DNA from 2 places in the Paenibacillus sp. FSL H8-0548 genome. Region 2 is predicted to be linked to the other one. Evidence: predicted binding sites of a transcription regulator. Region 2 holds the regulator's gene; the other holds the start of a gene.
The links. Region 2 encodes CtsR, which represses protease genes until heat stress. Its sites were predicted from a motif close to ATGGTCAATAAAGGTCAAACA; they were not measured.
Positions count from the first base shown of each region.

Region 1: the regulator CtsR is predicted to act here: its motif matches at 10,453-10,473, upstream of clpP (ATP-dependent Clp endopeptidase proteolytic subunit ClpP).

Region 1 is NZ_CP152049.1:215,316-230,222, reverse strand. It holds gene rnr (ribonuclease R) at 1-924, opposite strand, end outside; gene secG (preprotein translocase subunit SecG) at 1,095-1,331, opposite strand; gene MHI37_RS01100 (sugar phosphate isomerase/epimerase) at 1,431-2,207, opposite strand; gene eno (phosphopyruvate hydratase) at 2,892-4,184, opposite strand; gene gpmI (2,3-bisphosphoglycerate-independent phosphoglycerate mutase) at 4,211-5,752, opposite strand; gene tpiA (triose-phosphate isomerase) at 5,754-6,512, opposite strand; gene MHI37_RS01080 (phosphoglycerate kinase) at 6,554-7,738, opposite strand; gene gap (type I glyceraldehyde-3-phosphate dehydrogenase) at 7,910-8,914, opposite strand; gene MHI37_RS01070 (sugar-binding domain-containing protein) at 9,000-10,049, opposite strand; tRNA gene MHI37_RS01065 (tRNA-Arg) at 10,284-10,358, shown strand; gene clpP (ATP-dependent Clp endopeptidase proteolytic subunit ClpP) at 10,549-11,133, shown strand; gene MHI37_RS01055 (HPr family phosphocarrier protein) at 11,608-11,877, opposite strand; gene whiA (DNA-binding protein WhiA) at 12,087-13,016, opposite strand; gene MHI37_RS01045 (YvcK family protein) at 13,023-14,009, opposite strand; gene rapZ (RNase adapter RapZ) at 14,022-14,907, opposite strand, start outside.
Region 2 is NZ_CP152049.1:6,744,733-6,759,639, forward strand. It holds gene radA (DNA repair protein RadA) at 1-1,328, opposite strand, end outside; gene MHI37_RS28585 (antibiotic biosynthesis monooxygenase) at 1,661-2,014, opposite strand; gene clpC (ATP-dependent protease ATP-binding subunit ClpC) at 2,147-4,606, opposite strand; gene MHI37_RS28595 (protein arginine kinase) at 4,609-5,688, opposite strand; gene MHI37_RS28600 (UvrB/UvrC motif-containing protein) at 5,717-6,241, opposite strand; gene MHI37_RS28605 (CtsR family transcriptional regulator) at 6,278-6,739, opposite strand; rRNA gene rrf (5S ribosomal RNA) at 7,740-7,856, opposite strand; rRNA gene MHI37_RS28615 (23S ribosomal RNA) at 8,014-10,945, opposite strand; tRNA gene MHI37_RS28620 (tRNA-Ala) at 11,147-11,222, opposite strand; rRNA gene MHI37_RS28625 (16S ribosomal RNA) at 11,330-12,884, opposite strand; gene MHI37_RS28630 (bifunctional diguanylate cyclase/phosphodiesterase) at 13,290-14,907, shown strand, end outside.

The DNA.
Region 1 (14,907 bases), 820 kb from region 2:
TCTGCGGAAAGCTTCCTGATCGAGCTCGGAATTTTCTTTCACATAATAGCCAACGTCAGCAATATGTACGCCGAGCAAATAATTTCCGTTCTCCAAACGCTTCACATGCACTGCGTCATCAAGATCCTTGGCATCCTCGCCATCTATCGTTACGATGACCTCATTACGCAGATCTCGTCTTCCTTGCTGAACGATTTCCTCTTCAGTAATGGCATCCGGCGCAGCCTCGGCTTCGGCCATAATTTCTTCAGGGAAGCCCTCCGGCAACTGATGCTTACGGATAATCGACAAAATGTCTACCCCTGGATCATTCTTATGTCCCAAAATTTCGACAATTTCGCCTTCAGCAGCAGATCGTCCCTCAGGATAAGAGACAATATTAACAACAACCTTTTGCCCCGACACAGCCCCTTGATAACCGCCCTTAGGTATAAAAATATCCCGATTAATTCGTTTATCATCCGGCACGACAAAGGCATAGACATCATGGTCTTCAAATGTTCCAACGATTTGCGTGACCGCACGCTCGACAACTCGAACGACTTCTCCTTCCATACGGCCGCCATGCTCGCTTCTGGACGTAATGCGAACAAGTATGATATCACCATTCATCGCACTCTTCAGATCATTTGCGTGTAAATAAACATCGCCATGGTTTTTGTCATCCGGAATTAGAAATCCGAAGCCCTTGGCATGCGATTGCAGCTTGCCTCGGATCAAATTCATTCGTTCTGGCACACCATAATGATCATTAGGCGTTCGAATGATTTTCCCTGCATCCTCCAGTTGATTCAGCAGTTTAAGGAACTCCTTAAACTCCGCTGCGCCCTCGATACCAAAATGCTTCTCAAGCTCCTGGTACGTCATCGGCTTGTACGCCGTTTCTTTCATAAATTCAAGCAGTTCATGCTCGTAGTTGTTCATTATTATTTTTTCTCCTCATACACCCGTTGAAGTACTCTATTGTCTTTTGCAACAGGTTGATAGATTATCATATAACATGTAGTATACACGAAATAGATGCTTAACATCCGCGAATATGTTGAAAATACAAAAAAAGCGAGGAATATCCTCGCTTTCTGCATGTGTATCCATTATTGTTTTACGAAGTAAGAAACAACAAGCGCCAATACAAAGAAACCAACTGCCAGACCAACTGTCAAGCGCTGCAAGAACAAATCCAAACCGCGCGCTTTCTGTTTGCCGAACAGGTGCTCAGCACCGCCCGTAATTGCTCCGGACAAGCCTGCACTCTTGCCTTTTTGCAATAATACAACAGCAATAAGGCCGACAGAAAATATAACGAGCAAGATCTTCAATAAGATTTCCATTTATTCCACCTCCAGCATAGGAGCTCCGTAAAAACACGTAGATTTAGTGTACCATAGTTGGACACATATTACAATAGGACATGCTTTTAATCCCACTTTTTATACAAAACCTTGTGATTGTAAATATTTAAAACTATTTTCGGCACTCTCTAGTGAACTGGATTCGAATTGCTCTTGCTCCACAAACATAAACGAGACGTCAGCAGACTCCACTGCATTTAACAGTTGTGAATATCCAACCTCCCCTTTGCCAATTTCAGCATCGATCCTGCCCTTTGAAAAATCCTTCAAATGTACGGTAGGCACTCGTCCTTTATATTTTTCCAAATACTTCGCCGGGCTGTGGCCCGCCATATATATCCAGCCTAAATCGAATTGCATAACCAACAGATCAGGCGGCACCTTCTTTAAAATATGATCGATAACAGGCTCGTCATCGACCAGCTTAAATTCAAAATCATGATTATGATAACTATATTGCATGCCTGCATCCTTCACCTGCTCGCCGAGCTGGGTTAGCTTCTCAATCAGATAATCAACACTTGATACCGTTGGATGCTCTGGAAGCGGCCCCCAAGGTGTAACGACGTAGGACAAGCCAAGCTCCTTCGCATATTTAATTTGTCCTGCAAAATCTGATTGCATATGCTTCGTATCACTAAAGTTAATGGGAACATGTACAGATGGCGCAAGTAGCCCAAGCTCGTCGAGCTTGCTCTTTAGCTCGCTAACAGGTGTTTTAAAATATCCCGTAAATTCGACCGCTTTATATCCGATCTTCGCTATCTTCTCTAACGTACCCAAAAAATCAATTTCCGTCTGATCTCTAAGGGAATACAACTGAATGCCTACCACCGGCTTCGCCAATCTGAACACCACCTTATATAAAATAGCTCATATTTTATCAATTAGAATCATTGTTCCCTCATTTCTCAAAAAACCAACCAAGGTGAAACGGCTGTCGCCGTCCTTTTGGCGATGGCACGTTTCATTCCGGAGAAATATAGAGAAAGTATGGCGAAATGATATACTTTCCTATATTTCAAGGTGAAACGGCTCTCGCCGTCCTTTAAAAGCAAAGCTTGTTTCGTGGTGGTAGCGAAGCGATTAGTTCATTCTTTCTCCGGTTCTTAAGTAGGCGTGCTCGCCTACTGGGTTTATTTATAAAATAGCACTATAGGACGAAGCTACGCTGCACTTTCTACAACGTAATCGACATTAATTGCCTAACTGGACACGTACATTGCAGTTTCTGCAATAGACTTCCTATTATAGGCCCATTTCCGATGTTTTGAAGCTAATTCTACTGCAATATTACATTGTAACCGTCTGAAACCGCCCTCTTATGAGGTTTCTAATGTAAGAAGTGCAGTCTAAGCTGACTCTCCTTACATTAGCGAGGACTTTAGTGCATAGTGCATGATTTCTTGTCTAAAGACAAGAAGCTTCTCGCAAAAATATAGGCGAAGTATACATGTGAAACGTATACTTCGCCTATATTACAAAAAAGAAGGGTATGCCTACTAGGCATACCCTTCTTTACAAGCCGCTATTTGCGTCTTATTTAAAGTTTTTCAAGTTATAGAATGCTGATTTACCAGCGTATTGTGCAGTTGAGCCCAGTTGATCTTCGATACGAAGCAATTGGTTGTATTTTGCAACGCGGTCCGTACGGGACGGTGCGCCTGTTTTAATTTGACCAGCGTTTGTAGCTACAGCGATGTCAGCAATTGTGCTGTCTTCGCTCTCGCCTGAACGGTGAGAGATAACTGCTGTATAACCTGCACGCTTAGCCATTTCGATTGCATCGAAGGTTTCAGTAAGCGAACCGATTTGGTTAACTTTAACTAGAATGGAGTTACCCACGCCTTTGTCGATACCATCAGATAGACGCTCAGTGTTCGTTACGAACAGATCGTCGCCAACGAGTTGTACTTTACCGCCAAGTTTCTCAGTAAGCAATTTCCAACCATCCCAATCATCTTCGGAGCAGCCATCTTCGATTGTAATAATCGGATATTTGTCAGCCCATGAAGCAAGCAGGTCAACGAACTCAGCAGGTGTAAACGATCTGCCTTCGCCTGCAAGCACGTATTTGCCGTCTTTGAAGAATTCAGTAGAAGCAACGTCCATACCAAGGAATACATCAACGCCTGGCTTGTAGCCTGCGCGCTCGATAGCGGAGATAATTGTAGTAATTGCTTCTTCGTTTGAACCAAGGTTAGGAGCGAAGCCGCCTTCGTCGCCTACAGCTGTGTTAAGACCTTTATCATGCAATACAGCTTTCAGGTTGTGGAAGATTTCAGCGCCAATGCGAAGCGCTTCTTTGAAGCTTTCAGCACCAACAGGAAGAACCATAAATTCTTGAACATCGATGTTGTTGTCAGCATGCTCGCCGCCGTTGATGATGTTCATCATTGGAACTGGCAATACTTTAGCGTTGAATCCGCCAAGGTAAGTGTAAAGAGGTACATCAAGCGCGTCAGCAGCTGCGCGAGCTACTGCCATGGAAACCGCTAGAATTGCGTTAGCACCTAGCTTAGCTTTGTTAAGAGTACCGTCAAGCTCGATCATTTTGCGGTCGATAGCAACTTGATCAAGAGCATCTAGACCAATGATTTCAGGAGCGATTTCAGTGTTTACATTTTCAACAGCTTTAAGTACGCCTTTACCAAGGTAACGGGATTTGTCGCCATCACGAAGCTCAACAGCCTCGTATGCGCCTGTGGAAGCGCCGGATGGAACGATTGCGCGGCCTTTGCCGCCGGACTCAAGAGATACTTCTACTTCTACAGTTGGGTTTCCGCGGGAATCAAGCACTTCACGTGCGTATACATCAACGATAATTGACATGAGAGAAAACACTCCTTTTAATGGTTTTATTTTGGATTAATCAAGGAAACGCCAGTCATTTCAGAAGGCTTAGCCAGCTCAAGCAACTCAAGAATCGTCGGCGAGATGTCGGCAAGAATGCCGCCATCACGAAGCGTTTCTCCTGCTCTTGTTACGATAAGCGGAACAGGATTTGTCGTATGCGCCGTAAACGGACGGCCATTCTCGTCAAATACCATATCAGCATTACCGTGATCAGCCGTAATGATGCAAACGCCGCCTTTGGCCAGCACCGCTTCCACTACTTTGCCTAGGCACTCATCCGTCGCTTCAACCGCTCTGATCGTAGGCTCCAGCATGCCGGAGTGCCCTACCATATCAGGATTGGCAAAGTTAAGAATGATGGCGTCATGCTTGTCTGACTCAATCTCGCGAACCGTAGATTCAGCAAGCTCATATGCGCTCATCTCCGGCTGTAGATCGTACGTTGCAACTTTAGGGGAATTAATAAGCACGCGAGTTTCGCCTGGAAGCTCATGATCGCGGCCGCCGCTAAAGAAAAACGTGACATGTGGATATTTTTCTGTTTCAGCCGTACGCAGCTGTGTCTTGTTGTTTTGAACGAGTACCTCGCCAAGCGTATTATCAAGGTTCTTTGGTGAATACGCAACGAATCCGCCCACGGTTTCACTGAATAGCGTCAAGCAGACGAAATACAGATTAACAGGGTGATTCTCCCCACGGTCAAAGCCGCGGAAATCCTCATTCGTAAAAACTTGAGACAACTGAATCGCACGGTCTGGACGGAAGTTGAAGAAAATAACAGCATCCTCAGATTCCACAAGACCAACTGGCTTGTTAACCCCATCTACAATGACCGTTGGCATAACGAATTCATCATAAACTGATTTCTCGTAGGATTCAACTACAGCCTGAATGGGATCGTAGTATTGAGGGCCTTCACCGTAAACCATAGCACGGTAAGACTTCTCCGTACGTTCCCAGCGTTTGTCGCGGTCCATCGCATAGTAACGGCCTTGTACCGTAGCAATACGGCCTACGCCAACCTCTTCGATTTTCGCTTGCAGACGTTCCAGATAGCCTTTGGCACTGTCTGGAGATACGTCGCGGCCATCTAGAAAGGCATGAATGAATACGTCCTCGAGCTGTTCCTTCTTCGCTAGGTCAAGCAGAGCGAACAAGTGCTCAATATGGCTGTGCACACCGCCATCAGAAAGCAAGCCGTACAAATGCAGCTTCTTGCTGTTGACTTTGGCATGGCGAACAGCGCCAAGAATCGTTTCATTATCGTAAAACTCACCGTCACGAATCGATTTGCTGATGCGAGTCAAATCCTGATACACAATACGGCCTGCGCCGATATTCAAGTGGCCAACCTCGGAGTTGCCCATTTGACCCTCCGGCAGTCCAACGGCTTCGCCAGACGCTGTGAGTGTAGTATGCGGATATGTCGCCCAATAACGATCGTAATTCGGTTTTTTCGCTTGTGCCACGGCATTGCCTGTAACATCATCGCGTAGACCAAAGCCATCAAGAATAATAAGCGCTACAGGTTTTGGAGCAGCCATTTTACTTGGCCCCCTCGACCAGTGCGATATATGAAGCTGGCTCTAGGCTTGCGCCGCCAACAAGTGCACCGTCAATGTCAGTTTGACCCATGTATTCAGCAACGTTATTTGGTTTCACGCTGCCGCCGTATTGGATACGTACAGCATCTGCAGTCGCTTGGTCATACAGACCTGCAACAACGCCGCGGATATATCCAATAACGTCTTGTGCATCCTCAGAAGTAGAGGATTTGCCTGTTCCAATTGCCCAGATAGGCTCATAAGCGATAACGACTTCAGCCGCTTGTGCTGCAGATACGCCCGCAAAAGCCGCTTCTGTTTGCACTTTGCAAACTTCTTTCGTTTGGCCAGCTTCACGCTCTTCCAGCTTCTCGCCTACACAAACGATAGGAAGCAAGCCGTTTTTGAAGGAAGCATGAACCTTCTTGTTTACGATCTCATCGGATTCCGCAAAATAAGCGCGACGCTCGGAGTGACCGATAATCACGTATTTCACACCAAGATCCTTCAGCATAACGCCGCTGATTTCGCCTGTAAAAGCACCATTGTCTTCAAAGTGAACGTTTTGCGCTCCGATCGCGATCGAAGTGCCTTTCGCTGCTTCAACAAGTGCAGGAAGCGTTGTGTATGGTGCGCAGATCACGCTCTCTACACCGTCAACCTCAGCCTTGCCTTTAATTTCAGAGAAAAAAGATACCGCCTCGGATACCGTTTTGAACATTTTCCAGTTACCAGCAATAATCGGTTTTCTGTTGCTCATTCGAATTCCTCCTCATTGTGAGTTTTATAGGGTTGAAGCTATTATTTATCGTTAAGTGCGACTACGCCAGGAAGAATTTTGCCTTCCATAAACTCTAGGGAAGCACCGCCGCCTGTCGAGATGAAGTCCATCTTATCAGCAAGATGGAATTTCTCTGCTGCTGCTGCGGAATCGCCGCCGCCAATAACTGTATAGCCTGCTGTTTCTGCGCATGCATTAGCAACTGCTAGTGTACCGTGGGAGAAAGGCTCGATTTCGAATACGCCCATAGGTCCGTTCCATACCACTAGTTTCGAGTCTTTAATTACATTTGCATAAAGCTCACGTGTTTTTGGTCCGATGTCAATGCCTTCCCAATCAGCAGGAATGCTGTCAATGTCAACGATTTGCGTGTTGGCATTAGCGCTGAAATCATCCGTTACTACGATATCTACCGGAATCAAGAAGTTTTTGCCGAGCTTTTTCGCTTTTTCCATGAACTCAAGAGCCAGATCAAGCTTGCTGTTATCTACAAGTGATTTGCCGATTTCATGACCTTGCGCTTTGAAGAATGTATAGGACAAGCCTCCGCCAATAAGCACGTTATCAGCAATTTCAAGCATTTTGTCAATGACAGCAATTTTGTCTTTTACTTTAGAGCCGCCAACGATTGCTGTGAAAGGACGCTCAGGCGTATTCAACGCTTTGCCAAGCACTTCAAGCTCTCTTTCCATAAGAAGGCCAGATACTGCAGGTAGAATATGTGCAATGCCTTCTGTAGAAGCGTGAGCGCGGTGAGCCGCACCGAATGCATCGTTTACGAATAGGTCAGCCAGATTAGCCAAAGCTTTCGCAAATTCTGGATCGTTTTTCTCTTCGCCTTCATAGAAACGCACGTTTTCAAGCAGCAACACATCGCCGTTTTGCAGCGCCGCAACTTGAGCTTCAACCTCTGGGCCGATGACGTCGTTAGCTTTAACTACTTGTTTAGCAAGCAGCTCAGATAGACGCTCTGCAGAAGCATTGTGACGAAGCTCTTCTACCACTTGACCGTTCGGACGACCAAGGTGGCTTGCTAGAATAACTTTTGCGCCTTTTTCGATCAAGAAATTAATCGTTGGAAGTGTTTCACGGATACGTTTGTCATCCGTAATTTTGCCATCTTCAAGCGGCACGTTGAAATCAACGCGTACAAACACTCGTTTACCAGCTAGTTCTGCTACATCACGTACACTTTTCTTATTCATCAATGAAACCTCCCGAGTAATTGGTATGGAAAGGTATAGATATAGGACAAAAAAAAGAAGGGCGCTCCTTCAAAGAAGAAACGCCCCCATGATTTACGACTCTAGAAGCCGCAAATCAAAGACCTCTGCTCCCGCATGCGCGAGATGCCGCGGTCCGTCCGCCTTCTTTGCTTACAGACCTTTGCTAGCAATGTAAGCAGCAAGATCAACTACGCGGTTTGAGTAGCCCCACTCGTTGTCGTACCAAGAAATAACTTTAACCATGTTGCCTTCAACAACCATAGTCGAAAGACCATCGATTGTGGAAGAAGCAGGGTCGCTGTTGTAGTCGCTTGATACAAGCGGCAATTCATTGTAGTTCAAGATGCCTTTAAGCGGGCCTTCAGAAGCTTCTTTGAACGCTGCGTTAACTTCTTCTACAGTAACGTTAACTTTAAGCTCAGCAACTAGGTCAGTTACGGAAACGTTAGGTGTAGGTACACGCATAGCCATACCATTCAATTTGCCTTTAAGTTCTGGAAGAACCAGTGAAACAGCTTTTGCTGCGCCAGTGGAAGAAGGAATAATGTTCTCAGCAGCTGCACGAGCACGACGCAAGTCTTTGTGAGGAACATCAAGAACGGATTGGTCATTTGTGTACGAGTGAATTGTAGTCATCATACCTTTAACGATTCCGAATTTGTCGTTCAATACTTTTGCGAAAGGAGCTAGGCAGTTTGTTGTACAAGAAGCGTTGGAAATAATGGTATGTGCCGCAGCGTCGTATTTATCTTCGTTAACGCCGATAACCACTGTAATATCTTCGTTCGTTGCAGGAGCAGAGATGATAACTTTTTTAGCGCCGCCTTGCAAGTGAAGCTCAGCTTTTTCTTTAGCTGTGAAAATACCAGTTGATTCAACTACGATTTCAACACCTACAGAAGCCCAAGGAAGATCAGCTGGGTTGCGTTCTGCAAATACTTTGATTTCGCGGCCGTTTACAAGAATTGCGCCTTCTTTAGCTTCAACTGTAGCATCAAGTACACCGTGAGTTGTATCGTATTTAAGAAGATGTGCCAGTGTTGCAGTATCCGTAAGATCGTTTACTGCCACGATTTGAACATCAGAATTGTTCAGTGCTGCGCGGAATACGTTACGGCCGATGCGACCAAAACCATTAATACCAACTTTTACCATTTTAATTTCCTCCTAAGCGATTTAAAAGATTATTGTATATATTTCAAAATGTTTTGCGTGCACCCCGAAAGCTGCCTGCAAAGCATTATGATTCCGTGTTGCTCTTCTCTTGCTCGATCAAGGCTACAATTTCTAGCGCCGCAGCTTCATCCGTTATGAGTACATCATTGTGACCGAAGCGCATAATGGCTGCAATAGCCTCGGCCTTGCTCTTTCCGCCGGCTACGCCTATAACAACTTCAGTGTTAACAATATCCTCTAGTCGTAACCCCACCGTCTGCATTTTGTGCACGACAGCGCCTTTACGGTCAAAATAAAACCCGAATGATTCAGCGAGTGCACCCTCAGACTCCATTGCGTCAATAATCGCTCGGTCAAGCCGCCTGCGTCTTGCCATAACCATAGCATCCCCGATTCCATGTACGACGATGCGAGCACTGCGGATGACATCCACAATCTCCTTGATATTCGGCTCCTGCATAATGGATTCGAATGCTTCCTTACCTAAATGATCTGGCACGTGTAGAAGCCTGTATTGCGCCCCTGTGCCCTTTGCCATCATGGAGGCAATAGTATTCGCTTGATAGTCCAAACTCTCTCCTAGACCGCCCCTAGCCGGTACGAACAGGTTCGTCTTCAGCTGCGAGGAGCTGATCAATTGACTCGATAGCTGCGCAATAGTTGTTCCGCCAGTGACCGCCACTACATCATTAGGCTGCATAACCTTACTAAGCACCTGGCTGCCAGCGCGGCCGAGCTCTCGCTTCGTCTGTGCAGAAACTTCCGAATCCCCTGCGACGACAACGACCTGCGACAAACCATAATGGCTGCGTATCGCTTCCTCAAGCTCGGATATACCGAACATGATCTTATAGAATGGCTCGAGCTGTTCTAATAATTGCTTGCCTGAATCGCTAATTCGCATGCCTGACGAATAAATCTCGAGCAGTCCCTGCGCTTTCAGAAAATCAGTCTCCGCCCGAAGCATACGCTCTGTCATCGATAACGCCGACGCCAACGTTCGACGACCAATTAAATCCGACAACATCACTCGATGTAATATGGAATATCGTTTCTTCATGACGTCGAGCAGATCAGGTACAAGCTGCTGCTGCAGTTCAACGATCTGACGCATCTCTCATCCTTCACTCCATCGGCTTACAGCGTATTCGGTAATATTTCGTTGGACTCATTATGTCCCGCGGTATCATTTCAAGTCCCACCTTTAGTTTATCGGAAATATGCCATTGAAGCAAGTAGCGATTTACGAATGAAAACGATTTCTGTCACATTTTCACAAAATTAATTTTAGAACTTCCCTTGCTTTAAAAGTTTTAATATCATATAATCATTTTTGCGACTATTTTCTGCGCCCGTGGTCCAATGGATATGACGCAGCCCTCCGAAGGCTGAGATCTAGGTTCGATTCCTTGCGGGCGCGCCACCATAACTTTTCAGCCGCTTCGGCTTGCAATTCCTATAATGATACATATGAGCCGCTCCTATACATGGGGGCGGTTTTTTTGTTGGAATAGACTTGTTTGACTATCTTTGACTTTTGACTTTTCATCCGTTATTATAAAAATACGATTTAACCATTCATTGTTTTTTTGAGGAGGGGGCTTACGTTGGATATGAATTTCGTTCCTATGGTTATTGAGCAAAACAATCGGGGTGAGCGTGCGTATGACATTTACTCTCGCCTATTGAAAGACCGCATTATTTTTCTTGGATCAGGTGTAAATGACGTGGTGGCCAACTCCATCATCGCTCAATTGCTATTCCTGGCAGCAGACGACCCTGAGAAGGACATTTCTCTTTATATTAACAGCCCCGGCGGTTCGATCACGGCAGGCATGGCTATCTATGATACGATGCAATACATTAAACCGGACGTTTCTACGATCTGTGTAGGAATGGCCGCTTCCATGGGTGCTTTCCTGCTAACAGCCGGTGCGATTGGCAAACGTTACGCGCTTCCTAATAGCGAGGTTATGATTCATCAGCCGCTCGGCGGTGCTGAAGGCCAAGCAAGCGATATCGCCATTCGTGCAAAACGTATCATCGGCATGCGCGATAAGCTCAATGCCATTCTTGCTGAGCGCAGCGGACAACCGATTGAGCGCCTCGAGAAGGATACCGACCGCGATTACTTCATGAGTGCTGCTGAAGCCAAAGAATACGGCTTAGTCGATAAGGTTATCGAGAAGCTTGCCTAGAATCATACAAAACAATCAAAAAAAGAGCAGACCGGTAATAACCGGAGCTGCTCTTTTTTTCGTGATTCGGTGACTAACCCTTATAGATCTTAAAAGAACAAAAATCACCCTTACGGGTGATTTGCAATCGCAGACGCGTCAGCTCACACTTCTAACGGAAACCAAAGACGCTAAATCACCTTTATTGTGCGTTTCAAGATTGTAACGGAAACACGGGCCTCTATTTGCACCCTACCTGCCCGGTCTCGCTTCATTTCTGCGGAATAGCGTCTCCCACTTCCGTTAAAATATGATACTAACCAAAAATGGAGCTTTAACGTCTCTGGTTTCCGTTAGCTTTCGTTATCCGCTCTCCGGTTGCTGACGCAGCATCGTTATCAACAAATTCGGAGAATGTATCATTTCCTAAACAATCAAAAAAAGAGCTGCCGCCGCAAGTCCATAATGAACCTGCGTGACTTCTCCCCCTTCTTTTTACTGGTTCTCCAGCTCTTCTTTGCTGACCAAAGCGACTAAAGCGTTTACAGCCTGCTCTGCGTCCGAACCCTCAGCACTTATGGATACTTCAGTACCCGAACTGATCGCTAAGCTCATAATCCCCATAATGGATTTAGCGTTTACTTTTTTCTCGTCTTTCTCTACGAATACTTCGGAGGAAAATTTGTTCGCTTCTTGTACGAATAATGCTGCAGGTCTTGCATGAAGTCCCGTCTTAAGACGAACAACAACCGGAAGCCTTGTCATGGAAACCATACCCCCTATATTTTACTCAATCATTTGTATGCGGCACAAGCATTAACGACTCTACTTGCCGTCTTCTGGCTGCAAAAAACTCTTTTCCGGTTCATGAATAAGTCAGCATCAGCTATTATGCTTAGCATACTTACTCCTCTTTATTAAAGTCATTTTGCATTATTATATCATTATACCAGCTCATGCACTAGGATAAAAGTTCAGACACCACGGATTTTTTCCGCGAGCTCATCGATTTTGCGCAAACGATGATTTACACCTGATTTACTGACCTTTCCTTTAAGCATTTCGCCGACCTCTGTCAGATTCATATCGGGGTGCTGCATTCTAACCTCAGCAACTTCCCTCAGCTTGTCAGGCAGACTGTCGAGTCCTACTTCACGCTGCAGAAGCTTAATATTTTCAATTTGACGAACAGCTGCTCCGATTGTTTTATTCAGGTTGGCCGTTTCGCAATTGACAATTCGATTGACCGAATTGCGCATGTCGCGCATGATTCGAACATCCTCAAATTTGAATAAAGCTTGATGCGCACCGATAATATTAAGGAGCTCGATAATTTTCTCGCCCTCTTTGATATAGAAAATAAAACCCTTTTTACGTTCAATGCATCTCGCATTCAGATCAAATTTATTGGCAAGACCAACAAGTGATTCACAATGCTCCTCATACATCGAAGATATTTCAAGATGATAAGAAGAGCCTTCCGGATTATTCACCGAGCCCCCTGCAAGAAAAGCTCCGCGCAAATAGGAACGTTTACAGCAGGGCTTGCGAATAATTTCCTTATCGATGCCAAGGTTGAACATGAAGCCTTCAGATACAATCTTGAGCTCACTCAGTAATTCCTGTACTCCCCCAGGAATACGTACGATATACACATTATTTTTTTTGAGTCTCATTTTCTTGCGGACAAGCAATTCAACGTGAATCTCATAATGCTTTTTGAGCAGGGAATAAATTCTTCTTGCTATCGCGGCATTTTCCGTTGAGATGTCCAAAACGACTTTGCGGCTAGATACGCTAACCGAACCATTCATCCGTATGAGCGCGGACAGCTCCGCATTCTCACAACAGCTGTCCGCTTCTATTAAGGTCAGCTCTTTCTTTGTTTGTGCCGCAAATGACATGATGTTTCACCTCTTTCGTAACATCCAGTTCTCTACTAGCTTATAAATATGATGGCTTAAACGTTCGGCATCATGCCGAAGAAACGTACGGAACAAAACAAGACGATCAGCGATAACCTCATAACCCTTCTCCGTTACCGCATCTAAATCCAAATGGACCGCTTTCGCGCCTAGCTCCGCATACCTGCTCTCGATCTGTGGCGGAATTTCTCCGTTATTCACAATGACGTAGTCGAATAAATGATGGCCAATGTGAGCATGAACCGCATCCAAATGATCACCCACGGAGAAATTATCCGTTTCGCCTGGCTGCGTCATCACATTGCACACAAACAGCTTCACAGCTTCGGATTCCAATATCGCAGCAGCAAGCTTTGGTACAAGTAGATTAGGAATAATACTCGTATATAAGCTGCCTGGTCCGATTAGAATAGCATCCGCCTGCTCTATAGCCTCAACTGCCTCTGGAAGCGGCTCGACGTCTGTCGGCTCCAAAAATACTCGTTTGATGACCTTTCCTGACTTCGGAATCATCGATTCCCCCGTGATGATCGAGCCGTCTACCATCTCTGCTTTCAGCACGATAGCTTTGCCCGCTGCAGGCAGCACTCGGCCCCGCACCGCAAGAACTCGGCTGAGCTCGCGAACACCCGTAACGAAATCTCCGGAAATGTCGGTCATCGCTGCAAGCATGAGATTTCCGAGACTATGGCCTGCCAAGCCTGGTACGGTTTTGAAACGATATTGCAGCACCTCAGTGAGCAAGGGCTCCGCATCCGCTAAAGCCATGAGCACATTGCGAATATCTCCTGGCGGTGGAATTTGCAGCTCATTGCGTAAAATGCCGGAGCTGCCGCCATCATCGGCAACCGTTACGATAGCCGTAATATCAAGCGGCTTCTCCTTGAGCCCTCGAAGCATTACGGAGAGCCCTGTACCGCCGCCAATGACGACAATCTTCGGGCGTCTCAGTATTTTGGTTCTACTCTGCATTCTCTCACCTCGTCAATGCTTGTCACGTTCGGCATCGCGATGGCTGACACGCACTCGCTCCGTATCACTGCTGCCGAGCATGCGTCCCAGATATTCAGCAATAGCAACGGAACGATGCTTCCCGCCAGTACAGCCAATTCCGATAACAACCTGACTTTTCCCTTCCTTGCGATAAAGCGGAATAAGGAATTGCAGCATGTCTAGCAGCTTAGTTAAAAATTGCTGCGTTTCAGGCCATTTCATGACATATTCGTACACTTCAGGAGTTTGGCCCGTATTGGGACGAAGATGCTCGATATAATGCGGATTTGGCAAAAAACGCACATCATAAATGAGGTCAGCATCAATCGGAATTCCATATTTAAAGCCGAAGGAAGTTACATTTATCGATAGATTGTTTTGCTCCAGGTTCGTGAAATGGGAAATAATCCGTTCCTTCAAGTGCGCTGGCTTCAAAATACTCGTATCGATCACCTGTGAAGCCCAGCCCTTTAAATCCTCCAGCAGGCGTCGTTCATTACGAATGCCTTCAAGCGGCATACCGTCAGGTGCAAGCGGATGACGGCGGCGACTTTCTTTATATCGCTGTACGAGCACTGCATCTGTTGCATCCAAGAACAATATTTCACAGCTAAGCGTATAATGCTCTTTAATATAGGCGAGTGATTCGGACAATGCCGTGAAAAATTCCCGTCCGCGCAAATCAATGACGAGCGCAACGTTTCCGATCTTGCCATTCGATTGCTCAATTAGCTCTGCAAATTTAGGTATAAGAACAGGCGGTAAATTATCTACGCAGAAAAAACCGAGATCCTCCAGGCTTTGGACAGCAATCGTCTTACCTGCGCCAGACATCCCGGTAATAATGACAAGCTTCGCTACTGTTGCCGGCGTTTCC
Region 2 (14,907 bases):
ACGCCAATAATTTCGATGCCTGTGGGCGGCTTCCAGCCCTTTAAGCTTTTCTCAGGCATAATAACACGTTTAAAGCCAAGCTTCTCTGCTTCCTTGACCCGCTGCTCTGCACGCGATACGCCACGCACCTCACCTGTTAGCCCGATCTCGCCAAAAATGACATCATAAGGCTTTGTCGGAGCATCCCGAAAGCTCGAGGCTATGCTGACTGCAGCTGCAAGATCGACTGCCGGCTCATCCAGCTTTACTCCGCCCGCAACGTTCAAATAGGCATCCTGCGTTTGTAGAAACATCCCGTTTCGCTTCTCGAGCACCGCAATAATAAGTGCCATGCGATTATGGTCAATGCCTGTGGACATTCTTCGCGGAGAAGGAAAATTAGTTGTTGCCACAAGCGCCTGCAGCTCTACCAGCACAGGTCTTGTTCCTTCCATGCTCGCTACTACCGTTGATCCTGATACACCTAGCGGACGCTCCGACAAAAACAATTCCGATGGGTTGGAAACCTCTCTTAGTCCTTCCTCACCCATTTCGAAAATGCCAATCTCGTTTGTCGAGCCGAAGCGATTTTTTACAGCCCGCAAAATGCGATACGTATGATGACGCTCCCCTTCAAAATAAAGGACACAATCGACCATATGCTCCAGCAGCCGCGGCCCTGCAATAGCGCCTTCCTTCGTAACATGACCTACAAGCACCGTTGCAATTCCTTTAATTTTGGCTACCCTCATAAAATGCGCTGCGCATTCGCGCACTTGTGACACACTTCCAGGGGCCGATTGCACATTCGGATCATAAACCGTTTGAATCGAATCAATGACGAGGAAATCAGGCTGAACCGACTCAATCGCATCATTAATTTGCTCCATATTGGTCTCGCATAATACATACAGCGATTCCGTCAGCGCGCCTAGTCGATCAGCTCTAAGTCTCGTTTGGCGCACTGATTCCTCCCCAGAAATATAGAGAACCTTAAGTCCCTTCACTGCAAGAGCATGAGAGGTTTGCAGCAGCAGCGTTGATTTTCCGATACCGGGGTCCCCTCCCACAAGAATAAGAGAGCCTGGAACAACGCCCCCGCCAAGCACACGGTTAAGCTCAAGCATCTTTGTTTCAATACGAGGCTCTTGCCCACTTTCTATATGTATGATGGACTGCGGCTTTTCTTTCGCATGAAACGATGACATTCCGACGCCCTTCGTCTTCACAACGGTTTCTTTCTCTTCTACCATCGAGTTCCAAGCGTGGCAGCCTGGGCATTTTCCTAGCCATTTCGCCGCTTCGGTGCCACATTCAGTACAAACAAACTTTGTTTTAATTTTGGCCATTCTGTACTCCTTAAACGTTATGGGGCTGCGTTGCCTTCTAAAGCCGTCCCTCACGATCTTCTTATCAATGACACTAAGTAAAGTTTAACATTTAATCAGTTAGGTATAAACCCACATTGTTGATAAATAACTGGATCAGCGCTCCTATTATTCGTTTTCCACAATTAATCTAGTCCCTTATTAGAAATAAAAATTATATCCACAGACTTATTAACATTTAATCAACATTATCCACAGGTCTTCAACATAAAATAGACATAAAAAAGCTCCCGTTATCCACAGTGGATAAGGAAGCAATTTAAGATGCCCGTTTATAAGGATGATTAGTCTAATCAAATCCCAATTACAGCTCCAGCTTGTCTCGCAACCAGTACGCGATGAATCGTCAGCTGCGAGCCCAGCATGACGCTTTCCGCTGGTTTGCCATCTTCACCATGCTGCTGGCTTCCCTTATGCGCATGGGCTTGACGGAATGATTCGCTGTTTACCCAGCCCTCGAAGGACGCTTTATTTTCCCAGGTCGTACTGACTTTAAGCTCGTCGTGTTCCTCTAAGCCCTCCGTCAGCAATACCTCCATACGTACAAATCCAGCAGACGAATCAATTCCTTTTGAGTTTTGAAAACGTTTGGCGACCGACTCGCCATGACCTGATTTTACTTTTATCGTATTGGTAACAACGATCATTGTTGTTCCTCCTATTCACTTTTAATCCTTAATTTCATTATACGATAATGATTCTCATTGTCAATTATTCATATAAATTTAAACAGCCCCGCCAGCTATATTTCAAGCTGCGGGACTGTTAGTCATTCTATTTTATTTTGCTGTGGTCTCTTCAGGCTCTTGCTCCGGAATGGATTTCGTAACCGTTAAGCCGCCGTCTTTCTCATCAATGGTGAACGTATCGCCTTTTTGGATTTTGCCCATTAGCAAATCTTCAGACAGGCGATCCTCAATATGCTTCTGAATAGCTCGGCGAAGCGGACGTGCTCCGTATTGCGGATCGTAGCCTTCTTTGGCAAGAAAAGCTTTTGCAGCATCCGTCAGTACAAAATCAACCTCCTGCTCACGAAGCCGCTTGCGCAGCTCCTCCGACATGAGCGTAACGATCTGAGCAATATGCTCCTCGCCAAGCGAGTGGAATACAATGCTCTCATCAATACGGTTCAAGAACTCCGGACGGAAGCTTTTCTTAAGCTCGGCTAGAACTTTATCCTTCATTTGCTGGAAGTCGCGTCCCGCATCCTGAACGGCTGTAAAACCAAGCGATGAATTGCGCTTAATTTGATCCGCGCCTATGTTAGACGTCATAATGATCAAGGTGTTCCGGAAATCAACAACGCGGCCTTTCGAATCCGTCAAACGTCCATCCTCCAGCACTTGCAGCAGGATGTTGAACACCTCAGGATGAGCCTTCTCGATCTCATCTAGAAGAACGACCGAATACGGCTTGCGGCGAACCTTCTCCGTCAGTTGTCCGCCTTCCTCGTAGCCCACATAGCCTGGAGGCGCTCCGACTAGTCTTGATGTCGAATGCTTCTCCATGTACTCGGACATATCGATGCGGATAACGGCATTCTCATCGCCGAACATGGCTTCCGCGAGCGCTCTTGCCAGCTCTGTTTTACCGACACCAGTTGGCCCTAAGAAGATGAAGGAGCCGATTGGACGCTTCGGATCCTTCAGCCCTGCACGAGCACGGCGAATCGCTCTAGATACGGATCTAACCGCCTCATCTTGACCAATGATGCGATCATGGAGAATTTCTTCCATTTTCAGAAGCCGCTCCGTTTCGCCCTCTGCCAGCTTGCTCACCGGAATACCCGTCCAGCTTGCGACAACCTGTGCAATATCCTCAGGCGTTACTTCGGAGTCTGTGCGGCCTTGCTTTTCTTTCCACTGGTTTTTCGTAATATCAAGCTCTTCACGAATTTTTTGCTCCGTATCGCGCAGTGCTGCTGCCTTCTCAAATTCTTGGCTCTGTACCGCAGCATCCTTCTCCTTGCGAATATCCTCCAAGCGATTCTCAAGCTGCTTCAAATTCGGCGGTACCGTGTAAGAATGCAGCCTTACTTTGGAGCCAGCTTCATCGATAAGATCGATCGCTTTATCCGGCAAAAACCGATCTGGAATATAACGATCAGACAGCTTCACCGCTTGCACGATTGCTTCGTCTGTAATTTTCACGCGGTGGTGAGCCTCGTAGCGGTCACGAAGACCGTATAAAATTTGAATCGCTTCTTCGGGAGACGGCTGATCCACAGTAATCGGTTGGAAACGACGCTCTAGCGCTGCATCCTTCTCAATATATTTGCGGTATTCATCGAGTGTAGTTGCACCGATACATTGCAGCTCGCCTCTTGCCAGCGCCGGTTTCAAAATATTAGAAGCGTCGATAGCGCCTTCTGCTCCGCCTGCGCCGATCAACGTATGAAGCTCATCAATAAATAGAATAATATTGCCTGCTTGACGAATCTCATCCATAATTTTTTTCAAGCGGTCTTCGAACTCACCGCGGTATTTGGTACCTGCAACTACAGAGCCCATATCCAGCGTCATTACACGTTTATCGCGTAATGTTTCTGGAATTTCGTTCTCGATAATTTTTTGTGCGAGTCCTTCCGCAATAGCTGTTTTACCAACACCAGGCTCACCGATTAGCACTGGATTGTTTTTTGTGCGACGGCTAAGCACTTGAATCACACGCTCAATTTCTTTGCTCCGTCCAATAACAGGATCCAGGTTTCCTTCCTTCGCATAAGCGGTCAGATCTCTCGCGAGACCATCCAGCGTAGGCGTGCTCACATTGGCTGGCGAGCCATGGTTGCTCGATACCGCTTCACTGCTTCCAAGCAGCTGCAGCACCTGTTGACGCGCCTTATTTAGGCTAATGCCGAGGTTGTTCAGCACTCGTGCCGCCACACCTTCTCCTTCGCGAATAAGACCAAGCAAAATATGCTCTGTCCCCACGTAGGTGTGTCCTAGCTTTCTCGCTTCATCCATGGAAAGCTCAATTACTTTTTTCGCGCGCGGCGTATAAGCGATGTTGTTAGGCTGCTCTTGCCCGCGTCCGATTAGCGCTTCAACCTCATCTTGAATCTTCTCAAGTCCAAGACCGAGCCCAATAAGAGCCTTAGCCGCTATTCCTTCACCTTCACGAATAAGACCAAGTAAAATATGCTCCGTACCAATGTTATTATGTCCAAGGCGTACTGCTTCCTCTTGCGCCAATGCCAGCACCTTCTGTGCTCGCTCCGTAAATCTTCCAAACATCATATTCATGCACCCCCATGGCCTTTTTCACCACGCAATTGTTTGCGTATGAGTTCTGCTCTTCTTAGATCTCTCTGCTCCGGGCTCATCTTCTCATTGAAGGTTTGCTGCAAAAATCCGGGCTGAGTCATGACCAAAAGCTCATTCAACATTTGTGGTGTTACATTCGTTAAAATACCGAGATCCGCACCAAGCCGCACATCCGACAATCGCTGTGCCGATTCCTTGGAATCCATAATTGAAGCATAGGATAAAATACCATAAGATCGTTTCACACGATCCTCCGTCCTCAGTGGCGACTCTTGCATGAGCCGCTTGCGAGCCGCTTTCTCATGTTCGATGATTTGCCTGGCAACACTATAAAGATTGTCAATAATTTCGTTTTCAGACTGGCCTAATGTAATTTGGTTAGACACTTGAAATAAATTTCCAAGCGCCTCACTGCCTTCTCCGTACAGCCCTCTTACCGCTAAGCCAACCTGTGTTACTGCCGATAAAATACGATTAATTTGTGAAGTGAGTACGAGTGCCGGCAAATGCATCATGACAGAAGCTCGAATACCTGTTCCAACATTAGTCGGACATGTGGTTAAATAACCACGCTTCTCATCAAAAGCATAATCTGCTGCTTCCTCAAAAATATCGTCGATTCCGCTGGCCAACGTCCATGCCTCCTGGATTTGAAAACCGGGATATAGACATTGAATGCGCAAATGATCTTCTTCGTTAATCATTATGCTTACAGATTCATTATTGCTTAAAATAACAGCCCCGCACTCGGATTCATTCGCTAAGCTGGGACTGATTAAATGTTTTTCTACTAGTACCCTTTTATCAAGCTCGCTCAAATCCGACAATATAATGGTTTCAAATGAACCAATCGACTGCAGCTTGCCGCTTTGGCTAACCTCAGTCAGCTGATCCATCACATCCTTGGATTGCTGATTCGTCGCAAGCAATGGAAAAGGCTGATGACGTAAATTACGAGCAACGCGTACTCTGCTGCTAATGACGATTTCAGATTCTGGACCGAGATCCTTCATCCATTCGCTAAGCGCGTGCTGTGAGAATCGATGCTTAGTCAAGAGGTTTACTCACTCCTTCTATGCCAGCCTAGAGGTCTGCAATTTGGCGCTCCAGCTCACGTATTCGATCACGCAGCTGAGCTGCGCTCTCAAACTCTTCATGCTCTATTTTGGCTTGCAAATCCCGCCTCAGCTGTTCGATCTCACGCTTGCACTGAATTTGTCCGCCTGAGCGTTTAGGTATTTTACCACTGTGTACGGTGCTGCTATGGACACGTTTGAGAAGTGGATCAAGCTTTTCCGCAAAAGCCTGATAGCAGGTGCTGCAGCCAAAGCGTCCAATCTTGCTGAACTGCGTATAGGTTAACCCGCATTCCTCACATTGCAGCACTGGTTGTTTTTTACCGCCCACAGCTCCTGAGTTCCCTAAATGCTCAAAATCTAGAAGCCCTGATAATAAGCTATGGATCGAGAAGCTGTTTGGCGCGCCTGGTATGCCTTCGCCCTTCTCACGAGCGCAGGATTCACATATATGAAATTCAGTTTTATCACCGTTAATAATTTTTGTGAAGTGCAGCGTTGCTGGTTTCTTACCACATTCCTGGCAATACAAAAGCAGGATCCCTCCTCTCGGTATCACGGCATCGCTTTATTTGACCAGTAAAGAGATCAGCATAGCTCTTAGAAGCCTAGCCCTCATTTCATCCCGCAGCGGAAGCTTGAGCGCGATTGTATCACGATGAACCGCTGCTCGAAGTAAATTTCCTTCACGCTTCGAAATAAGATTTGCTTCCTCCAACTGATAAATAAGTCCTTCCGCCGCACTTTGATCGACACATTCCCCAACCGTTTCCTCGATATGGAATTGAATCGCCTTCAGAGCCGGAAGTTCAATCCGTTGTATTCGGATATAGCCTCCGCCGCCGCGCTTACTTTCAACCATGTATCCTTTCTCCATTGTAAAGCGAGTACTAATTACATAATTAATTTGCGACGGTACACAAGAAAATTTGTCAGCTAAGTCATTGCGTTGAATTTCGACTGCGCCCTCTGTGCTATCTTGGAGCATCATCTTTAAATACTGTTCGATGAGATCGGAAATGTTTCGCAAACCACCAACCTCCCTGAGAAATAACCAATAAAGCTAAGGATGAAGCATAATAATCATTAATTTCTTCTCAGTCAATTTTGTCATACACCGAATATTCGGACAACTGACTTTGACTTTCTTTGACCTTGATTTTATTATATGCAATTTTCAAAAAAGGTCAAGTGCTCACTTCAATTCATTTTTTGTATTAGCTTGGTGCGGATACTCTCAGTTTATACATAGAGAGTCACAAAAAAGCAGAAAAACGCTCTATCCGTTGCCTTACAGGCATTACGAACGAGCGTCGAAACCATATTGAAAATAAACTTACATTCGAATTATATAAGTTGAACCTCACATTTATAAATGCAATGAATATTAGATGGAATTTGTCCCGCTAAAATTACGTTGTTCACTTTCCAGTATGAAATAGATGGAGGAATTCCATCTATAGTAGTTGAACCAAGTTGAAGGAACAAAATCACCCTTACAGGTGATTGCACATCGCAGACGCGTCAGCTCGGACTTCTAACGGAAACCAGAGACGCTAAATCGCCTATATATGTCGTTTCAAGATTGTAACGGAAACACGGGCCTCTATTTGTACAAAATATACACGATATCGCTTCATTTCTGCGTAATAGCGTCTCCCACTTCCGTTAAAATGTGACGCTAACCAAAAATGGCACTTTAGCGTCTCTGGTTTCCGTTAGCTTTCGATATCCCCTCACTGGCTGCTCATGCAGCATCGTTATCAACAGGTTTGGAGAATCCATAGTTTCCTATACATCGAGAAAATCGTTCTGGAGAAACGAAGTATTCTCCTTTGCAGCCCAATTCTTACCTTTGAATGTCTAAGGAGATCAAAGAATCTGGCTGCAGCAGCGACCCGTTAGAACGATCTACTCGTACAGCACCCAAAAAGTAATATTCTGGTTCAACTTATATACACATTCATTATTAATATTTGGAATTATAGAAAACAAAAAACCTATCGCATCACATGCGATAGGTCTCTCGTGCTTGGCGACGTCCTACTCTCCCAAGACCCTGCGGTCTAAGTACCATTGGCGCTGGAGGGCTTAACGGTCGTGTTCGGTATGGGAACGCGTGGTTCCCCTCCGCCATCGCCACCAAACTGGATTTTTCGTTGAATGACCTTCCTGAGCTTCCTCAGAAAAGATCCAACCAAAGTCCTTCAAGGTGTTTGCGCCCTGAAAACTGGATACGAAAGTTAGGTTTGCTGAACCTTTATGCTGCTGTCTACTGGATGTATGGGTCACAGTAAACGTGTTTAGGATAAGCCCTCGACCGATTAGTATTCGTCAGCTACACACATTGCTGTGCTTCCACCCCGAACCTATCAACCTCGTCGTCTTCAAGGGGTCTTACATACTGGGAAATCTCATCTTGAGGGGGGCTTCGCGCTTAGATGCTTTCAGCGCTTATCCCGTCCGTACTTGGCTACCCAGCGGTGCTCCTGGCGGAACAACTGGTACACCAGCGGTACGTCCATCCCGGTCCTCTCGTACTAAGGACAGCTCCTCTCAAATTTCCTGCGCCCGCGACAGATAGGGACCGAACTGTCTCACGACGTTCTGAACCCAGCTCGCGTACCGCTTTAATGGGCGAACAGCCCAACCCTTGGGACCTACTTCAGCCCCAGGATGCGATGAGCCGACATCGAGGTGCCAAACCTCCCCGTCGATGTGGACTCTTGGGGGAGATAAGCCTGTTATCCCCAGGGTAGCTTTTATCCGTTGAGCGATGGCCCTTCCATTCGGTACCACCGGATCACTAAGCCCGACTTTCGTCCCTGCTCGACTTGTAGGTCTCGCAGTCAAGCTCCCTTATGCCTTTGCACTCTGCGAATGATTTCCAACCATTCTGAGGGAACCTTTGGGCGCCTCCGTTACATTTTAGGAGGCGACCGCCCCAGTCAAACTGTCCACCTGACACGGTCCCCGAACCGGTTTCACGGTTCTAGGTTAGAACTCCGATACGATCAGGGTGGTATCCCAACGGTGCCTCCACACAAGCTGGCGCTCATGCTTCGTAGGCTCCCACCTATCCTGTACAGATCGTACCAAAGTTCAATATCAAGTTACAGTAAAGCTCCATGGGGTCTTTCCGTCTTGTCGCGGGTAACCTGCATCTTCACAGGTATTAAAATTTCACCGGATCTCTCGTTGAGACAGCGCCCAAGTCGTTACGCCATTCGTGCGGGTCAGAATTTACCTGACAAGGAATTTCGCTACCTTAGGACCGTTATAGTTACGGCCGCCGTTTACTGGGGCTTCGGTTCACAGCTTCGGGTTACCCCTAACCGCTCCCCTTAACCTTCCAGCACCGGGCAGGCGTCAGCCCGTATACTTCGCCTTACGGCTTCGCACAGACCTGTGTTTTTGCTAAACAGTCGCTTGGGCCTTTTCACTGCGGCCCCCTCGGGCTATAAACCCTACCGAGGCACCTCTTCTCCCGAAGTTACGAGGTCATTTTGCCGAGTTCCTTAACGAGAGTTCTTCCGCGCGCCTTAGCATACTCTGCTCGCCTACCTGTGTCGGTTTGCGGTACGGGCACCTAGATCTCACTAGAGGCTTTTCTTGACAGCCGGAGTACATGACCTTCGCTACTGTAATTTTCGCTCCCCATCACAGCCCAGCCTTATGATCGACGGATTTGCCTATCGATCAGCCTCACTGCTTAGACGGACTATTCCATCAGTCCGCGTCACTGCCCTTCTGTGTCACCCCATTGCTCAAACAATCTTCGGTGGTACAGGAATTTCAACCTGTTGTCCATCCACTACGCCTTTCGGCCTCGCGTTAGGTCCCGACTTACCCTGAGAGGACGAGCCTTCCTCAGGAACCCTTAGGCTTTCGGCGGACAAGATTCTCACTTGTCTTTTCGTTACTCATACCGGCATTCTCACTTGAATACAGTCCACCAGTCCTCACGGTCCAACTTCAATCCGTATTCAACGCTCCCCTACCCAAGTACCCTAAGGTACATGTCATAGCTTCGGTGGTGTGTTTAGCCCCGTTACATTTTCGGCGCAGAGTCACTCGACCAGTGAGCTATTACGCACTCTTTAAATGATGGCTGCTTCTAAGCCAACATCCTGGTTGTCTTTGCAACTCCACATCCTTTCCCACTTAACACACACTTGGGGACCTTAGCTGATGATCTGGGCTGTTTCCCTCTTGACAATGGATCTTAGCACTCACTGTCTGACTCCCGAGTAGCACGTCTATGGCATTCGGAGTTTGACTGGACTTGGTAACCCTTGGCGGGCCCCGCACCCAATCAGTGCTCTACCTCCACGACGCTCATTCCTCGAGGCTAGCCCTAAAGCTATTTCGGGGAGAACCAGCTATCTCCGAGTTCGATTGGAATTTCTCCGCTACCCCCACCTCATCCCCGCACTTTTCAACGTGCGTGGGTTCGGGCCTCCAGTGCGTGTTACCGCACCTTCACCCTGGACAGGGGTAGATCACACGGTTTCGGGTCTACGACCACGTACTTATTCGCCCTATTCAGACTCGCTTTCGCTACGGCTCCGTCTTCCCGACTTAACCTTGCACGTGATCGTAACTCGCCGGTTCATTCTACAAAAGGCACGCCATCACCCATTTAACGGGCTCTGACTTTTTGTAAGCGCACGGTTTCAGGTTCTTTTTCACTCCGCTTCCGCGGTGCTTTTCACCTTTCCCTCACGGTACTGCTTCACTATCGGTCACCAGGGAGTATTTAGCCTTGGCAGATGGTCCTGCCGGATTCCGACGGGGTTTCTCGTGTCCCGCCGTACTCAGGATCCGTCTCGGAGAGTGCTTGCTTTCGGTTACAGGGCTTTTACCTGCTCTGGCGGGCCTTTCCAGACCTCTTCGCCTACCAAACACCTTTGTAACTCCATGTGAGACGTCCTACAACCCCAAGGAGCAAGCTCCTTGGTTTGGGCTAATCCGCGTTCGCTCGCCGCTACTGACGGAATCACTATTGTTTTCTCTTCCTCAGGGTACTTAGATGTTTCAGTTCCCCTGGTATGCCTCTACCCAACCTATGTATTCAGTTGAGAGTAACTGCCCATTACGGCAGCTGGGTTTCCCCATTCGGAAATCCTCGGATCAATGCCTGCTTACGGCTCCCCGGGGCGGTATCGTTGTTCGCCACGTCCTTCTTCGGCTCCTGGTGCCTAGGCATCCTCCGTGCGCTCTTACTAGCTTAACCATATGCTCAGGTGATTCGGCTTGCCCGCCGTTTTCCTTTTGTTTCTCTGATCTCCTAAGACATCAAATGGTTGAAACAAAACAAAAAGAAGTCGGAACAATCTCGAACACCTTTCGCTTACAATAAAAACAGCTTAAAGGATGTTTCAGCAATTCTTTTCTTTCGTTATCCAGTTTTCAAGGTGCAATTGATAAAAGTTGTTGGTGGAGCCAAGCGGGATCGAACCGCTGACCTCCTGCTTGCAAGGCAGGCGCTCTCCCAGCTGAGCTATGGCCCCATACAAATTCCATCAAAGCTGAACAAATGGTTTTCACGTCTTACGCTCAAAGCGTCATATACCGATAATTTGTATCCGAACCTCAACGGGTCCGGGTATTTCCTTAGAAAGGAGGTGATCCAGCCGCACCTTCCGATACGGCTACCTTGTTACGACTTCACCCCAATCATCTACCCCACCTTCGACGGCTAGCTCCCTTGCGGGTTACCCCACCGGCTTCGGGTGTTGTAAACTCTCGTGGTGTGACGGGCGGTGTGTACAAGACCCGGGAACGTATTCACCGCGGCATGCTGATCCGCGATTACTAGCAATTCCGACTTCATGCAGGCGAGTTGCAGCCTGCAATCCGAACTGAGACCGACTTTGATAGGATTGGCTCCACCTCGCGGTTTCGCTTCCCGTTGTATCGGCCATTGTAGTACGTGTGTAGCCCAGGTCATAAGGGGCATGATGATTTGACGTCATCCCCACCTTCCTCCGGTTTGTCACCGGCAGTCATCCTAGAGTGCCCACCCAAAGTGCTGGCAACTAAGATCAAGGGTTGCGCTCGTTGCGGGACTTAACCCAACATCTCACGACACGAGCTGACGACAACCATGCACCACCTGTCTCCTCTGTCCCGAAGGAAAGCCCTATCTCTAGAGCGGTCAGAGGGATGTCAAGACCTGGTAAGGTTCTTCGCGTTGCTTCGAATTAAACCACATACTCCACTGCTTGTGCGGGTCCCCGTCAATTCCTTTGAGTTTCAGTCTTGCGACCGTACTCCCCAGGCGGAATGCTTAATGTGTTAACTTCGGCACCAAGGGTATTGAAACCCCTAACACCTAGCATTCATCGTTTACGGCGTGGACTACCAGGGTATCTAATCCTGTTTGCTCCCCACGCTTTCGCGCCTCAGCGTCAGTTACAGCCCAGAAAGTCGCCTTCGCCACTGGTGTTCCTCCACATCTCTACGCATTTCACCGCTACACGTGGAATTCCACTTTCCTCTTCTGTACTCAAGCTTTGCAGTTTCCATTGCGACTTGGGGTTGAGCCCCAAGTTTAAACAACAGACTTACAAGGCCGCCTGCGCGCGCTTTACGCCCAATAATTCCGGACAACGCTTGCCCCCTACGTATTACCGCGGCTGCTGGCACGTAGTTAGCCGGGGCTTTCTTCTCAGGTACCGTCACCTTGGGAGCAGTTACTATCCCAAGCGTTCTTCCCTGGCAACAGAGCTTTACGATCCGAAAACCTTCATCACTCACGCGGCGTTGCTCCGTCAGACTTTCGTCCATTGCGGAAGATTCCCTACTGCTGCCTCCCGTAGGAGTCTGGGCCGTGTCTCAGTCCCAGTGTGGCCGATCACCCTCTCAGGTCGGCTACGCATCGTCGCCTTGGTGAGCCGTTACCTCACCAACTAGCTAATGCGCCGCGGGTCCATCTTTAAGTGATAGATTGCTCCATCTTTCCCGGCTCGATCATGCGATCAAGCCGCGTATCCGGTATTAGCATTCGTTTCCGAATGTTATCCCAGTCTTAAAGGCAGGTTACCCACGTGTTACTCACCCGTCCGCCGCTAAGTATCAAAGATGCAAGCATCTCATCAACTCCGCTCGACTTGCATGTATTAGGCACGCCGCCAGCGTTCGTCCTGAGCCAGGATCAAACTCTCCATTTTGGTGTTTGACTTGCTCAATACTAAACTAGCTATTTAAAACATTATCGGATCGACGTGATCCATTTGTTCAGTTTTCAAAGAACTTGTTTGTCACATTTTGTCGGTGACAAGAAACTATATTATCATCTTCATTCGACACTGTCAAGCATTCGTTTCACATTTGTTTGTGTTGCTTATGCTTGTTTTGGTATGCCTCAGAAGCGACAAGAAATAATATATCACTTTCAAAACCATAATACAAGTTGTAATTTTTTACATTTTGTCGAACTTTCTCTTTTCACGTCAACTTACATACTACCGTTTTAATTGACAATCATTCTCAATGAATTTAACATGATGAATAATATCTCTACTTGCAAGTAAGTAATCCCAGAACATCAAAACTAACGAGGGAGTGTGTCCATATTGTTTTACATTCATCATGCGGCACTTTTGCCCCTCTGGCTCCCGGGTTCCCACTGGGATAATTATATCGTTATTGCCCCGTCTGCCGGTTTACTGGTTTTCATTATTCTTTACTATATTAGAAAGAAGTTTTGCAGCAAGCTATATCATCCAAGCAGTAAGCTTCTATTTAATCATATGGATGAGGGGATTGTCATCTTTGGACTGGATGGGCAGCTTGTCCAGCATAATGAGGCCGCAGCCAAATACGGCTACCAAATGAGTAGTGGAAGCAAGAATGGAAGCTCGCCTGCTTTTTTTCACGTAAATGGTGTTACAAAACTCCCATTCAATAACGAACCATTGCAGCAGCTTTTGCAAGGAGCGCATCTTATTACTCAGGAGCTTTGGCTAGTGCCGAACGAAGGCAAGGCTGGCAGCATCGTCCAGATAACCGGAAAGCCTATTCATATTTTACAAACCCTAGAGGGTTATATGCTGGTTATCCATGATATTACACAAAGCAAATGGGCAGAGAAACGGCTTGAAGTAAGCGAGCAGCGTTTTAAATCTTTGTATGAGCATAATCCGGATATTGTCTTTTGGTTCAATCTCGATGGACAGCTCCTGAGCGTGAATCCCGCAATGGAGAGAATTACCGGCTTTATCTGGCTTGAGCTCAAAGGAAAAACCTTCGATGATTTAATAAGCCACTCGTTAAAGAAGTCTTCTCGCGATTCGTTCTCTGAGCTTAAAGCAGGCAATACGCTGCACGGAGAAACTACTATCGCCCATAAGTCTGGAGCCGCTGTCTATCTGCAAACTACCATTATACCGATCACTGTCGATCAACAGCTGGTAGGCGTCTATGTTATTGCGCAAGACATTACTGCAAAAAAACAGTCTATGGATACAATTCGGCACATTGCCTATTTCGATACCTTGACCGGTCTTCCCAATCGTCATCATTTTTTCGAAACCTTGACTGAAACTATACATAGCTACTCTAATACAGAAATTAAACAATCCTTCGCTCTCTTGTTTGTTGATTTGGACCGCTTCAAGCTCATCAATGATTCACTGGGTCATCAGGCGGGAGATTGGCTCCTTAAACAAACCGCAATAAGAATACAAAATTGTATCGGCAGCAAGGGGATTATTTCTAGACTTAGCGGCGATGAGTTCATCATCTTGCTTTCCGATTCGGACGCGGAAGAAGCAGAGCAGCTAGCGCTTCACGTTCAGGAAACCGTCACCGAGCCAGTCATTTATGAAAATCATATTATCCATGCTACGGTCAGCATAGGGATCAGCTTATACCCAGACCATGGAACTGAGCTTGAGCAGCTCGTTCAATATGCGGATATTGCCATGTACCGGGTAAAGGAGCAAGGCAAGAACGGTACACTACTTTTCAATTCCGAGATGAATGATGCCATTATTAGAAGAACTACGATGGAAAAAGAACTAAGAGAGGCATTAACGAACAAAGAGTTTACCCTGCACTATCAGCCACAAATTGACGCTGCCACAGGCAGGATCACAGGGCTGGAAGCGCTTGTGAGGTGGGAACATCCTGAACGTGGACTCATATCGCCAACTGAGTTCATCCCGCTTGCCGAGGAAACGGGCATGATTA